Regions from separate parts of the Rhizobium sp. PAMB 3182 genome, predicted to be linked through region 1. Evidence: predicted binding sites of a transcription regulator. Region 1 holds the regulator's gene; each other region holds the start of a gene.

What was found. The regulator LexA, encoded in region 1, represses DNA repair genes until DNA is damaged. The targets are predictions, from matches to a motif close to TGTTCNNNNTGTGTTCNG.
Region 2: a site for LexA is predicted at 2,872-2,889, ahead of ACU5AZ_RS10870 (ImuA family protein). Genes of this name have one in related genera too.
Region 3: a site for LexA is predicted at 2,062-2,079, ahead of recA (recombinase RecA). Genes of this name have one in related genera too.

What each region holds. Positions count from the first base shown of each region.
Region 1 is NZ_CM128607.1:250,802-255,334, forward strand. Features, by position in the region: gene ACU5AZ_RS01355 (ArnT family glycosyltransferase) at 1-1,096, shown strand, start outside; gene lexA (transcriptional repressor LexA) at 1,245-1,955, shown strand; gene ACU5AZ_RS01365 (ComEC/Rec2 family competence protein) at 1,949-4,426, opposite strand.
Region 2 is NZ_CM128607.1:2,220,365-2,224,897, reverse strand. Features, by position in the region: gene ACU5AZ_RS10880 (error-prone DNA polymerase) at 1-413, opposite strand, end outside; gene ACU5AZ_RS10875 (Y-family DNA polymerase) at 410-1,945, opposite strand; gene ACU5AZ_RS10870 (ImuA family protein) at 1,869-2,801, opposite strand; gene ACU5AZ_RS10865 (metallopeptidase family protein) at 3,010-3,444, shown strand; gene ACU5AZ_RS10860 (DUF1737 domain-containing protein) at 3,459-3,665, opposite strand; gene ACU5AZ_RS10855 (HpcH/HpaI aldolase/citrate lyase family protein) at 3,668-4,533, opposite strand, start outside.
Region 3 is NZ_CM128607.1:4,015,293-4,019,825, reverse strand. Features, by position in the region: gene alaS (alanine--tRNA ligase) at 1-640, opposite strand, end outside; gene recA (recombinase RecA) at 850-1,935, opposite strand; gene ACU5AZ_RS19225 (carbohydrate kinase family protein) at 2,167-3,111, shown strand; gene ACU5AZ_RS19220 (pseudouridine-5'-phosphate glycosidase) at 3,141-4,064, shown strand; gene cckA (cell cycle histidine kinase CckA) at 4,159-4,533, opposite strand, start outside.

The sequences.
Region 1 (4,533 bases):
CTGCGTCTTCGGCCTGATCGTCCTCTTTCCCTCGTGCCGCGTTCATTTTCGCCGGCTGATCGCCCCGCTGCCGATTCTCTTCTCCATGGCTCTTGCCGGCTGGTGGTTCGTCTACCAGGTGCTGCGGTCGAGCTCGGCGCTCGACAACCAGTTCGTCGGCGATCAGGTGCGCACCAAGCTGGAATTCTCGGTGTTCGCGGTGTTCGATTCCGTCGGTCTCAGCGTTGCCGGCCTGCTGGCGCCTGTGATCGGCTGGCTTTTCGTGATTGCGGCGACCGCGATCGCCACGCGCAAAGTACCGGGCTTCCGGCAGCTCGGCGCATCGGCGCTGCTGCTCGCGGGCTGGATCGCGCTCAACATCGCCATGTTCGCGCCAGCCTTCAAGCCGGATCACCGCTACATCATTCCGTCGCTTCCCGCTCTGTCGATCCTGATGGCGGTCGGCCTCGCCTCCTTCGATCGCGAGACGACATCACGCTATCTAAGCCTGTTTCTCAAATTCTCGGCGATCGGCCTGGCCCTCACCTTCGCCATCCTCTACGGCGTCTCGGCGCAGCTGCTGAGTGCCAAGGTAACGGTTGCGATCGTGGTTGCCATTGCCCTCGGCCTGCTTCTCGTCTGGCGCATCGCCAATCGCCAGGCCTTCCGGCCCAAGGTTCTGGCGCTCTCCGCCCTGCCTATGGCGATCCTGCTTGCCATCTATCCCGTCGTCGCCGCCTTCGGCATGCCCGACCTTGGAAAGCCGATCGCCGACAAGGTCGCCCAACTCGACCTGCCCGCCGACGACATCGTCTTCCTGGGGTCTGACATCGTCGCCTCCGAGGCACGGTTGCACAGCGGCGTCGAACGACCTTTCCTGCAGCGACGAAAGCTTGCGGACGTCGAAGCCGGCGATCGCTTCAAGGCCGTCATCACGCTGGAGAAGACGGAAGCCGACCGGCTCGCCGCCGACGGGTACGACGTGACGGCGGTCAGTGGCGGCTGGCGTTCGATCGATCCGGCCGTCCTCATGAAGGCCGTTCTCTCCGGCACGCTCGCCGAGGCACGCGCAGCGGAAGCCGAGCGCGCCTACATCGCAGTCGATCCGGCTCGCTAACGCTCATAGCCGACCCGCAGCAGGAAAAATCGGCAGTTCCTGCGACACCGGCCCCCGCTTTCACGATATTTTAGGCACTTGCGGAACACAGTGGGAACATATAGTGTCCGTTCTGTATTTGTTTCATGATTCTGGAAGGTGCCGATTCATGCTGACGCGAAAGCAACAGGAACTGCTTCTCTTCATTCACGAGCGGATGAAGGAATCCGGCGTTCCGCCATCCTTTGACGAGATGAAGGATGCACTCAATCTCGCGTCCAAGTCCGGCATTCACCGGCTGATCACGGCGCTCGAGGAGCGCGGCTTCATCCGCCGCCTGCCGAACCGGGCGCGCGCGCTGGAGGTCATCAAGCTTCCCGAAGCCTATTCGCCGAGCCTGCAGCCACGGCGCGGCTTTTCGCCAAGCGTCATCGAAGGCAGCCTCGGCAAGCCGAAGCTCGCCCCGGCGCCCAAGGCACCGGAACCTGCGAACGACACCGTCAGCGTCCCGGTCATGGGCCGCATCGCCGCCGGTGTGCCGATCTCCGCCATCCAGAACAACACGCACAGCCTGTCCGTGCCGATGGAAATGCTGGGCTCCGGCGAACACTATGCGCTGGAGGTCAAGGGCGACTCGATGATCGAGGCCGGCATCCTCGATGGCGATACCGTCATCATCAAGAATGTCAGCAGCGCCAATCCGGGCGAGATCGTCGTGGCCTTGGTCGACGACGAGGAAGCAACGCTCAAGCGCTTCCGCCGCAAGGGTGCGTCGATTGCACTCGAAGCCGCCAACCCGGCCTATGAGACGCGTATCTTCGCCTCCGATCGGGTGAAGGTCCAAGGCAAGCTCGTCGGCCTCATCCGCCGCTATCACTGACCGGTGACACGCCTGGCTGCGTCCGTATCACGCGGATGCGGAACAAGCGGCCATGTGGCTGTTTCCTGCGTGGCCAGGAAGCTATTTGCCCGCCAGTCATAATATCGATGCCGGGTCCAGGGGCGGTCGATTGCGCCGACTGCCGTCCTGGCCTCAAAGCCGATGCCATCCAACGCCGCATGGAGTTCGATCGATCCGGTTCTTCGCAGACGTTCCGCCGTAAGCAATGTCGCGCCCGAGCGGCACGTGTCGTAGCCGAGCCGGAACGGCACGATGACCACATCGGCGATGTCGCAGGCGGGTCCGGCATAGGCGGGTTTTTCCACCGTCACCACCCGCAATGCGGTTCCGCCCGACGCCGTAACCTGACCGGCGCACCAGGCGGCCTTCCTGCAGTGGAAGGGGGATATCTCTCCATTCAGGGCCGTCTCCATGGCCAATCGCTCCGCATTCAAGACGGAGGCCGGCAGCCGTGGCGGTTCTCCTCCTTCTCCTCCTCCTGTCCGGTCAGGCGGGACCGGATCCCCATCCGCCATGTCCGGCCCCTCACCCTTCGGCATGGCGAGCGCCCGCTGCCATTGTTCGAAGATGAAAGATGGCGGACGACTGCGGTTGGTCTCGAGCCGTCCATCGGCAATGCGGGCCACCAGCCTGCCGTCCTCGCTGATAATCAGCGCAGGAGACGAGTTTGTCGGTCCGTACGCGATCAGCGCAACCGCCGCGGCCATCAGCGGCAGGCCAAGATATCTGAGACGACTGCGCAACAGGACCAGGAGCAGAAAGCCGGCGACTGAGAGTTCGAAGGCGTAGGGAGGCAGGCGTCCGGATGACACGCCGCTGTCCCAGCCGGTGACATCTCGGGCCACCGCGATGACGATGTCCAACCCAACCCCCATGAGGCGTAGCGGCCAATGCTCGAGCCCAAACGGCATGGCGAGGACGGAGACCAAGCCGGCCGGCATGACCACGAAGGTGACGACCGGCATGGCGATGAGATTGGCGGCAAAGCCATAGGGTGCGAGGCGGTAGAAATGCTCCAGCGCGAAGACCGCCGTTGCCGTCCCGCCGATCGCCGATGTGAGCGCCAGCGCCGAAGCAAACCCGCCGGCTTTCGCGGCAAGGGCGATGATACCGGACCGGCGACGCGGAGCGCTCCGGTCCACCGAGCGCATCCGCCACCATCTGTATCCCGCCACAAGCGCCACCGTCGCGGCAAATGACATCTGGAAGCTCGGCCCCATGACGGCGGACGGCGTGACGGTGAGAATGATCAGCGCCGCGAGCGCGACGTTCCTGAGACTGATCGCCGGCCGGTCGATGAGGACTGCGACCAGCATCAATGCCAGCATGATGAAGGCGCGGATCGCTGATACCTGCAGCCCGGAGATCAGCAGATAGCCGAATGCCCCGGCCAGGGCAGCGGCTGCGGCCCACTTCTTGACCGAGAAGCGTTGCACGAGGGCCGGGAACAGGGCGAGCGCCGTGCGCAGGCCGGCAAAGAAGAGGCCGGCTGCGAGCGCCATGTGCAAGCCGGAAATGGCGATCACATGCGCCAATCCCGACATGCGCAAGGCTTCCGCCGTCTCATCCGACAGCGCACGTCTCTGGCCGGTGACGATGGCCGAGGCAAACGCCCCGGTGTCGCCAGCAAGCGTCGCTCGAATCCGGGCGGAAATCGTGTCGCGCAGCATCTCGATCGCAAGCCGGGCGCGGTCAAGAAGGGATGCACGCTGCCCCACAGCCACTTCTTCGGGAGAACCGTAGAAGAAACCGACCGCACCGATCCCCTGGTAGTAGGAGAAGAACGCGAAGTCATAGCCGCCAGGCAGGGCCGGACCGGAGGGCGGCGAGAGCCGCGCCTTGCCGCTGATCATTTCGCCGGGCAGCAATGGCTCATGGTCGTTTCGCGCCAGCACGGCCACCCTCTCAGGCGGACGTCGGAGGGCCGGCTCGCTGGTCGCCGACACATTGATCAGATAGCGCCAGCCGCCATTGTCGTCGATCTCGCGGCTCTCGATACGTCCGGTGATCCGGGTGACGATCGGCGTGTCCAGCACGACAGTCCCGGTCCGCCATGTCTCGAAAGCAGCAAGCCCCATGCCGAGCGCCAGAAGCAGCACGGCGATTGCGGCATATCGCATCAGCGGGCGATGATGCCCGGCCGCAAAGGCACCCACTAAAGCCACGGCAGCCAGAAGGAAAATGGCAGGCGTGGGCGGGTCGCGTTCCAGGTTGAACCAGAAAACGGCTCCCAGCCCGAGCAGGACCGGCGAGAAGAGGAAGTCATGACGAAAGCGGCGCTCTTCGGCCAGGGCAAGCCGCAGTTTTCCGTGAAGGTCGTCCAGACGGAACGTGTGATGACGCCCGGCCCCGCCACGCTCTGGCGCCGGCACATGAGGCGGAACAGCACGCTGCGGGTCGCGCGCCAGCGCCCGGCTGCCAAGACGCCTCTTCTCTCCGGCATCGGCCATATGCGGCCCCCGTCAACGACCACCCTCGCCCGGTTGCATTCTGCAATCGCAGGGCGATTTCGACAAACGAAAAATCAACCGAAGACCCCGCATGGCGCGTCATTCGG
Region 2 (4,533 bases), 2.0 Mb from region 1:
AGATCGGAAAAGCCCGCATCGCGGTCCGGCAGAACGGCGAGAAGCAGGTCGTCCGCCCATTCGAAGAGATCGCTTTCATAAAGCGTACAGTCCCCCTTCCTGGAGCGCAGATTGCCCTCCGTCAGAAGACGGCAGAGATGCCCCCAACCCCTGCGGTTCTTCGGATAGGCGAGAATGTCCGGGGTCCCGTCGGAAAACGCCAGCCGAGCCCCCGGCTGGAAGGGAATGTTCTCCTCCTTCGCCATCAGATGCGCTCGAACGACACCGGCCACCGTGTTCTTGTCGGCGAGACCGAAGCCGGAAAGCTTCATTCGCGCCGCCGTCACGGCCAGTTCTTCCGGATGAGACGCGCCCTCCAGAAAGGAGAAATTGCTCTTCAGGCCAAGTTCGGCAAAGCCCTGATCGGCATTCATGCGAAAACTCCGTGCAGGAACCAGCGCGGCACGCCGGCTTCCCGCTCGTAAAGCCCTTCCCTGAAGAGCCAGAAGCGGCGCCCGGCTTCATCCTCGATCCGGAAATAGTCGCGGGTCGGATGCGCCTCGCCATCGATCCACCATTCGGCCGCCAGCCGCTCCGGCCCCTCGGCCCGCAAGACACGATGGAGCGCCCGGCGCCAGCGGAAATGGACGGGCGGCCCCTCGGGCACGTCCGCCATCGCTTCCACCGGTTCGGGGTGGCGGAAAATGCGTAAGGGTCGCTCGGCCCTGAAGGGCGGCGGGCGAGGCTCACAAGCAGCGGAAAGACAATCGGCGGCCTCGCCTGCCGGCATCAGGACGGAGGCGCGCTCCGGCCAATGGCTTTCCCGCGTCATCGGCACCCTCAGGCAATCGGCGCCCAGCCGGGCGCTCACCCGGTCGACGAAGGCGGCAAACGACCGGTCCTCATCCTCCTCGCCGGTAAAATCCGGCTGCTGTTCACGGCAGGGTGCTGCCTGCAGCACGTTGAGCCGCAGCATCTCGAAGCCGTAGCCGGCATCATAGCTTTCATGCAGGGCCGTAAAACGTTCCTTGAAAAGCGCGCCGATGCGCGGCGCCTCGCGGATCGGCAGGGAAGCGCCGGCAAGGATGCGGAACACCTTGCCGTCGACCCGGAAGAGGAGCAGCTCGAACTGCAATCCGCCCTCTCCGCGCGCCTCGAAGCCGGATTTCAGGGAGCCCGCCAGCTGTCCGGCGAGATGGAGAAGATCGTCCTCCTCGCTAACCGGTTCAGAAAGCCGCCGCTCGGCCGACAGGATGGCGACCGGACGGCGCGGCGACACCGATTCCCCCACCGATCCCAATGCCTGGTCGAGCCTGAGGAGCGGTTCGGGACCGAACCGCCGGGCAAGCGGCGCGCGCGGTGCACCGAGAATGTCGCCAACCCGCTTGAGCCCCGACTTCGAAAGCGCCAGAAGCACCTCCGCCGACAGGCGCAGGCAGGCCAGTGGCATCGGGGCAAGGATCCGGGCCTCGTCTCCCAGAAACGAAACGGCCGGCCCGCCGAAACGTGAACAGGCCCAGGCGAGACCCGGCGAAGGCGCGATCGCGCCGCGCACGTCGAGCCCCATGTGGAAAAGCCGTGTGAGAATATCCTCAAGCAGCGCCTGCTCGCCGCCGAAGAGATGGGCGCAGCCGGTGATGTCGAGGAAGAGACCGTCCGGCTGGTCCAGCGCCACCAGCGGCGTATACCGGTCGCACCAGTCGGCAATGGCCTCCAGGAAGCGCAGGTCGGCGGCCTCGTCGGCGGCAATGACATCAAGGTCGGGCGACATGGCGCGCGCCTCCGCCATGCCCTGGCCTCGCTTGAAGCCGATCCCTTCCGCCACCTCGTCGAGCGCCGTCACCCGCATGGCGTTGTTGAGCTTGGCGACGCAGACAAGCGGCGGATGATCAGGACGCCCGGTCGAACGCCAGGAGAGCCCCCAGCGCCTGCGGGCGATGCGATCCGTCGGCAGATGCGGAAACACCAGCGCCAGAATGCGCTGGTCCCGCCGGGACGGAAACGGCGGCTGCATGAGAGGCAGGGCGGAAAAACTGACGGTCATCGGGGTTCCACTCCAGTTCGAACTCGGCAAGGATCGCGTGATGGCTCTTTTCGACGGCAAGACGAAAGGCGGGATGGCCAAGGCTCGCCTCCAGCCGGCTTCCGTCGGAAAGCCCGCGCAGGCCGGACGGCGCCGGGCGGACATTGAGGCGCAGGAGCGCGCTGCTCGCCTCCTCCTCTCCGCCCTGCCGGACGAGAAGCAATGGGACGCACGCCTCCCGCGCCCGCAAATGCAGGCGGCGGCTTTCCGTCAGACCGAAATGCCTGGGATTGCCGCAGACCTCCAGGACGACGGTGGAAAACGAGCCGCTGGCGAGCGCCGTTTCCGTCAGCCAGAGGGTTTCCTCCAGTTGGCGCGACGCCGCATAAAGCAGGCTCTCCGGCCGCAGGCCGAAATCCTTGAGCCCGGCGGCATAGGGCAGGCCCGCCTCTCGTCCGGCCATGGCATCGGCAATCCAGATCAGACGCCCATGGCCGCCCTTCGCCTCCAGCCTCGCCTGCATCAGCGCGCAGACGGCAAGCGCGAAGCCACTGGCGGCCCCCGCCCCGGACAACCGCTCGGAACGCAACTCAACGAGCCCCGAGGACGGCAGGCCGCCCTGGAGTTGCTCATCGACCTCGGTGATGCCCAGAGGCACGACCGGATCCGGCGTCTCCTGGCGCTTCTGCCAGGCGGCATCGCTGCGCGCGGCGGCAACCACGGCGCCACGCCCTTCGATGCGATCGATCTCTGCCTGCAGGGCAGCAACAGTCTGCCGCGCCACGGCCAGCTCTGCCATGACGTTCACTCCTTGGAAATTTCGACGTTTACAGAACCGGCCCGGAGCGTTGCGCACTCTACGGTCCAAATGTTCCTGTTATGTTCTTATGGATTCCAGAGCGCTCGAAAAGAGTCAACCAAAATCTCAGGATTTTGGCCTGCTGCCGGACAGGGTCTCGAAATGATCTGCAGGAAACGCTATATGAGCGCCATGACAAGGAGCATACATGGCCCGCATTGACTTGAGTGAAAACTGGCGGGACAGCCACGCGCCGACGATCAGCGTCTTCGAGTCGCTGGCCATAGAGGCCTATGGCAACCTTCCCGAGGAGTTTCGCCAGCTGACCGGCAACCTCGTGATCGAAGTGACCGATTTCCCGACGGACGAGGTTTTCGAGGACATGGCGCTGGAAACACCGTTCGATCTGCTCGGCCTGTTCGAAGGCCGTGGCATTTCCGAGCGCTTCTCGCTCGAAACCGGTGAGCTGCCGAACCACATAACGCTCTACCGCCGCCCCATTCTCGACTACTGGGCCGAGAATGACGAGACGCTGGGCGACATCGTCACCCATGTGCTGATCCACGAGATCGGCCACCATTTCGGCCTGAGCGACGACGACATGCAGCGCATCGAGGAAACCGCCGATACGATCAGCCGCTGAAGCTTACCGCGCAGCTATTGCTCGGAAAGCTTCATGTCGGGCTGGTAGTCCTTGCCGTGAACATCCTTCACGACCGCCTGCCCGCACTGCATGACGCCGGCCTCTGCATTGAACGCATAGGTCGGGGAACCGGCGAGCGACCAGCCCTGGTTCAGGGCCGCCGTCACCTTGTGGCAGAAGGAAGCATCGTCCGGACCGGTCAGAAAGCGGTAGAGTTTCATCGTCAGGCCTTTTTGCGTTCGGCAATCATGCACGCCTTATGGACGAGGACTTCGGCTTCGGCAAGATGCAGCCGCTCGACCATGCGCCCGTCCATGTTGATGACGCCCATGCCCGCCGCTTCCGGCGCGGCGAACGCGGCAATGATCGCCTCGGCTTCCCGAAGCGCCAGGTCGCTGGGTCCGAACGCCGCATTGGCCGGGCCGATCTGGGCCGGATGAATGAGCATCTTGCCATCAAACCCCATGGCCCGGCCCTGCGCGCATTCGGCGGCAAAGGCGCCGAGATCCTTGAAATCGTTGGAAACGCTGTCGACAACGTCGAGGCCATAGGCCCGCGCCGCCAGCACCGTCTGCATCAGCCAGGGAACGAGATAGGAGCGGGAGGGCTCCGGCGGGACGCCGGTCGACTTGCGCAAGTCGTTGAGCCCGACGACGAGACAATCGAGCCGTGACGCCTGCGTACGGCCGGACGCCGCGAGCGCCGTCAGGTTCAGGATCGCCTTCGGGGTCTCGATCATCGCCCAGATGCGCAGGCTCTCCGGCGCATCGGCCTCGGCCAGGCGGTCGAGCACGGCGAAAATATCCTCCGGCTCCTCGACCTTCGGGATGAGGACGGCATCGGGCCGGCAGGCAAGAACGCAATCCATGTCAGCGGTATGAAACGCGGTCCCCGGCTCGTTGACGCGGATGATCGTTTCCATTGCGCCGGCCGGCCTGTCGGTCAGCGCGTCCGAGAGATTTTGCCGCGCCTCGACCTTCATCTCCGGGGCGACGGAATCCTCGAGGTCGAAGATCACGGCATCGCAGCCGAGCGAGGCGACCTTGGCGATCGCCCGCCGGTTGGCCGCGGGCACGCAAAGCACCGAGC
Region 3 (4,533 bases), 410 kb from region 1:
TCGTCACCTGCTCGTACTGCATGAAGACGAGGTTCCAGATCTCGATGAAGCGGTCGCCGTCTTCTTCCGGGGAGCCGGGCGGCCCGCCCCAGATGTGGTCGCCGTGATCGTAGAAGATTTCCGAACAGGGGCCGCACGGGCCGGTATCGCCCATCGCCCAGAAATTGTCGCTGGTCGGGATGCGGATGATCTTTTCGTCCGGCAGGCCGGCGATCTTCTTCCACAAATCGAAGGCCTCGTCATCGGTGTGATAGACGGTAACCATCAGCCGGTTGCGGTCGATGCCGAATTCCTTGGTGATCAGGTTCCAGGCAAGCTCGATCGCGCGATCCTTGAAATAGTCGCCGAAGGAGAAGTTGCCGAGCATCTCGAAGAACGTATGGTGGCGCGCGGTGTAGCCGACATTGTCGAGGTCGTTGTGCTTGCCGCCGGCGCGCACGCATTTCTGCGCGGTCACGGCCGTCGAATAGGGACGGCTTTCCAGACCCGTGAAGACGTTCTTGAACTGCACCATGCCGGCATTGGTGAACATCAGCGTCGGATCGTTGCGCGGCACGAGCGGGCTGGAGGCAACCACCTCGTGTCCGTTCGTCTTGAAATAGTCGAGGAATGTCGACCGGATGTCGTTCACGCCGCTCATGCTTGACCCTTCACTGCCGCCCGCCGTCCGGCGGATTATTCAACAAAACCACTGGCTTTTATCCAACGCCCCCATGACTGTCCAGAACAAACGGAAACGGCTGCACATCGCCTTGATGTGCAGCCGTCAAAGCCATCGATCCCGGGGCTCACCCCGTCCGGATCGTCAGCGGACCGGCGAACGATTGCCCGCCAGGTCGCGTATCGGTCTCAGCCCTCGGCGGCGGCGTCGCCGTCGTCCTCGTCACCGCCCTTGTCCAGGAACTGCTCGGCGATCAGGCCGGCATTCTGGCGCAGCGCCATTTCGATTTCGGCCATCGTGTCGGGATTGTCGCGCAGGAACTGCTTGGCATTCTCACGACCCTGACCGAGACGCTGGCTGTTATAGGAGAACCAGGCGCCGGACTTCTCGACGATGCCCGCCTTGACGCCGAGATCGACCAGTTCGCCGGTCTTCGAAACGCCTTCGCCATACATGATGTCGAACTCGACCTGCTTAAAGGGCGGTGCCATCTTGTTCTTGACGACCTTGACGCGCGTCTGGTTGCCGACAACTTCGTCGCGGTCCTTGACGGAACCGATCCGGCGGATGTCGAGGCGAACCGACGCATAAAACTTGAGCGCGTTGCCGCCGGTCGTTGTTTCCGGCGAGCCGAACATGACGCCGATCTTCATGCGGATCTGGTTGATGAAGATGACCATGCAGTTCGAACGCGAGATCGAGGCGGTCAGCTTGCGCAGCGCCTGGCTCATCAGGCGGGCCTGCAGGCCCGGCAGGCTGTCGCCCATTTCACCTTCGATTTCCGCGCGCGGCGTCAGCGCGGCGACCGAGTCGATGACGAGAACGTCAAGCGCGCCGGAACGCACCAGCGTATCGGTGATTTCCAGAGCCTGTTCGCCGGTGTCCGGCTGCGAGATCAGAAGGTTCTGAAGATCGACGCCAAGCTTGCGGGCATAGATGGGATCGAGCGCATGCTCGGCGTCGATGAAGCCGCAAATGCCACCCTTCTTCTGGGCTTCCGCGATCGTCTGCAGCGCCAGGGTCGTCTTGCCGGAGCTTTCCGGTCCGAAAATCTCGATGATGCGTCCCTTCGGCAGACCACCGACGCCGAGCGCGATGTCGAGCCCGAGCGAGCCGGTCGGAATGGTTTCGATTTCGACGACGTTTTCATTGGAACCGAGCTTCATGATCGATCCCTTGCCGAACGACCGTTCGATCTGGGAAAGTGCAGCTTCCAGTGCCTTGCTTTTATCCACGGATTTGTCCTCTACGAGCCGCAAAGAATTTTGTGCCATTTGATCCACCTTTAGGTTATTGAAGCCGCACAGGCAATGAAGCCGTCGATGACGAATATGTACACATTTTGTTCTCGTTTCGCAAGACCCTTGCAAGCCGATGAAAGAAAATAACAATATGACATTTGTTCTCTTTTCGTTTTCGGGTGTGGAAACAAGAGCTTGCCGCATGCGGCCTCGCGCCTCCCAAAGCCCTGTTTTGTCCGAATCGCGCTCATCAGGCAGGCTCCCATGACCAAGAAAATCCTCGTCATCGGCGGCGCCCATATCGACCGGCGGGCGCGCATTTCGACTGCGACGGTGCCAGGCGCGTCCAATCCGGGCCGGTGGTTCACCGAACCCGGCGGCGGCGGCTTCAATGCCGCGCAGAATCTCGCCCGGCTGGGCCACGCCGTCACGCTCGTCTCGCCGCGTGGCGGCGATCAGGCCGGCGACATGGTTGCGGACGCAGCCAAACGGGCGGGTATCGACGACCGCCCCTTGACCTTTCTCGACAGGCAGACGCCGAGCTACACCGCGATCCTGGAGAAGGACGGCAATCTGGTGATCGGCATCGCCGACATGGAGCTCTACGCCCTCTTCTCGCCGCGCCGCCTTGCCATGCGCCAGATCCGGGACGCGATCGAAGCGGCCGACCTCATCCTGACCGACGGCAACATGCCCGCCGAAACGATCACCGCGCTCGCGGACGTGGCGGCGAAACGCGGCATCCCGCTTGCCGCGATCGCCATCTCGCCGGCCAAGGTCGTCCGCTTCCGTTCCGCGTTGCCGCGCCTCCACCTCCTCTTCATGAATGAGGCCGAGGCCGAAGCCATCGCGGGATCAAGGCCGCAAGAGCCCGCCGGTTGGCCGGACCTGCTGCGCCGCCAGGGATTGCGCGGCGCAGTCGTCACCCGCGGCCGGAGCGATGTCGTCGCCTTCCAGGACGAGACCGTCGCATTGCTCACGCCTCCGGTGCTCGCGGAAATAGCCGATGTCACCGGCGCCGGCGACGCCTTCGCCGCCGGCGTGATCGCGGCGACCCTCGACGGCGATAGATTGCCTCAAGCGTTGCGCACCGGTGCGGCTGCAGCAGTGATCACCCTTCAATCGCCTCTGGCCGCAGCCGAAAATCTCGGCCGTGCCACGCTCGACGCCACCTTGGCGCTTGTACCCGAACCCCGCCTTCTGGCATGAACAAGAAAACAAGTCTGATGGATCCGATTATGACCACACCCGCCCACAATTTCCCGATCACCTACTCGAAGGAAGTCGCCGACGCCAAGGCGCAGGGCCTGCCGATCGTCGCGCTCGAATCGACCATCATCACCCATGGCATGCCCTATCCGGGCAACCTGCAGATGGCGCGCAGCGTCGAGGCGATCATCCGCGCCGAGGGCGCGGTTCCGGCAACGATCGCGGTCATCGCCGGCAAGCTGCATGTCGGCCTGGAAGACACGGAACTCGAAGCGCTGTCGCAGACGACCGGCGCCATGAAGGTCTCGCGCGCCGACATTGCGTTTGCCATGTCGGAACGGCGCACCGGCGCCACCACGGTCGCGGCGACCATGATCGCCGCAGCCCGCGCCGGCATTCGGGTTTTCGCCACCGGCGGCATCGGCGGCGTGCATCGCGGTGCGGAGCTCAGCTTCGACATCTCCGCCGACCTCGAGGAGCTTGCCCGCACGGCTGTCATCGTCGTCTGCGCCGGTGCCAAGGCGATCCTCGACATTCCGAAGACGCTCGAAGTCCTCGAAACCCGCGGCGTGCCGGTCGTCACCTACGGCTCGCATGAATTCCCGGCCTTCTGGTCGCGCTCATCCGGCCTGCCGAGCCCGCTGATGCTGAACAGCCCTGAGGCGATCGCCCATTTCCAGAAGACCCGTGAAGCCATGGTTCTCGGCGGCGGCATGCTGATCGCCAACCCGGTGCCGGAAGAAGCCGAAATCCCGCGCAAGGAAATGGAAATCTACATCACCCGCGCGCTAGCCAATGCCGAGGATGCCGACATCAAGGGCAAGGAAGTCACACCCTTCCTGCTCTCCGACATCTACCGGCTGACCGACGGCCGCAGCCTGAAGACGAACATCGCGCTGGTCGAAAACAATGCCCGCCTCGCCGCCGGCATCGCCGTCGCCATGGCAGGCTGACAGTCACACATCACCGATACAAACAAAAATGCCGGCCCTCGTGGCCGGCATTTTCATGTCTGTAGAAGGCAGCGCTGTTTGCACCGCGACGCGATCAGTCCTTCTGGCCGAGCATGTCCCAGACGGCTTCCGCCAGCTGTTTCAGCGAGAAGGGTTTGGGCAGGAAGCCGAATTTCGCATCTTCCGGCAGGTTCCTGGCAAAAGCGTCTTCCGCATAACCGGAAACGAAGATGAACTTCATGTCCGGATAGATCTTGCGGATTTCCTTCAAGAGGCTCGGCCCGTCCATTTCCGGCATGACGACGTCGGAGACGACGATATCGACCTCGCCGTTCAGCTCCTCGATGATCTCCAGCGCCTCAACGCCGGAGCCCGCCTCGTGAACGGTGTAGCCACGGGTTTCCAGCATGCGCTTGCCGCCACGGCGAACCGCCTCCTCGTCCTCGACCAGGAGAACGACGGCCGACTT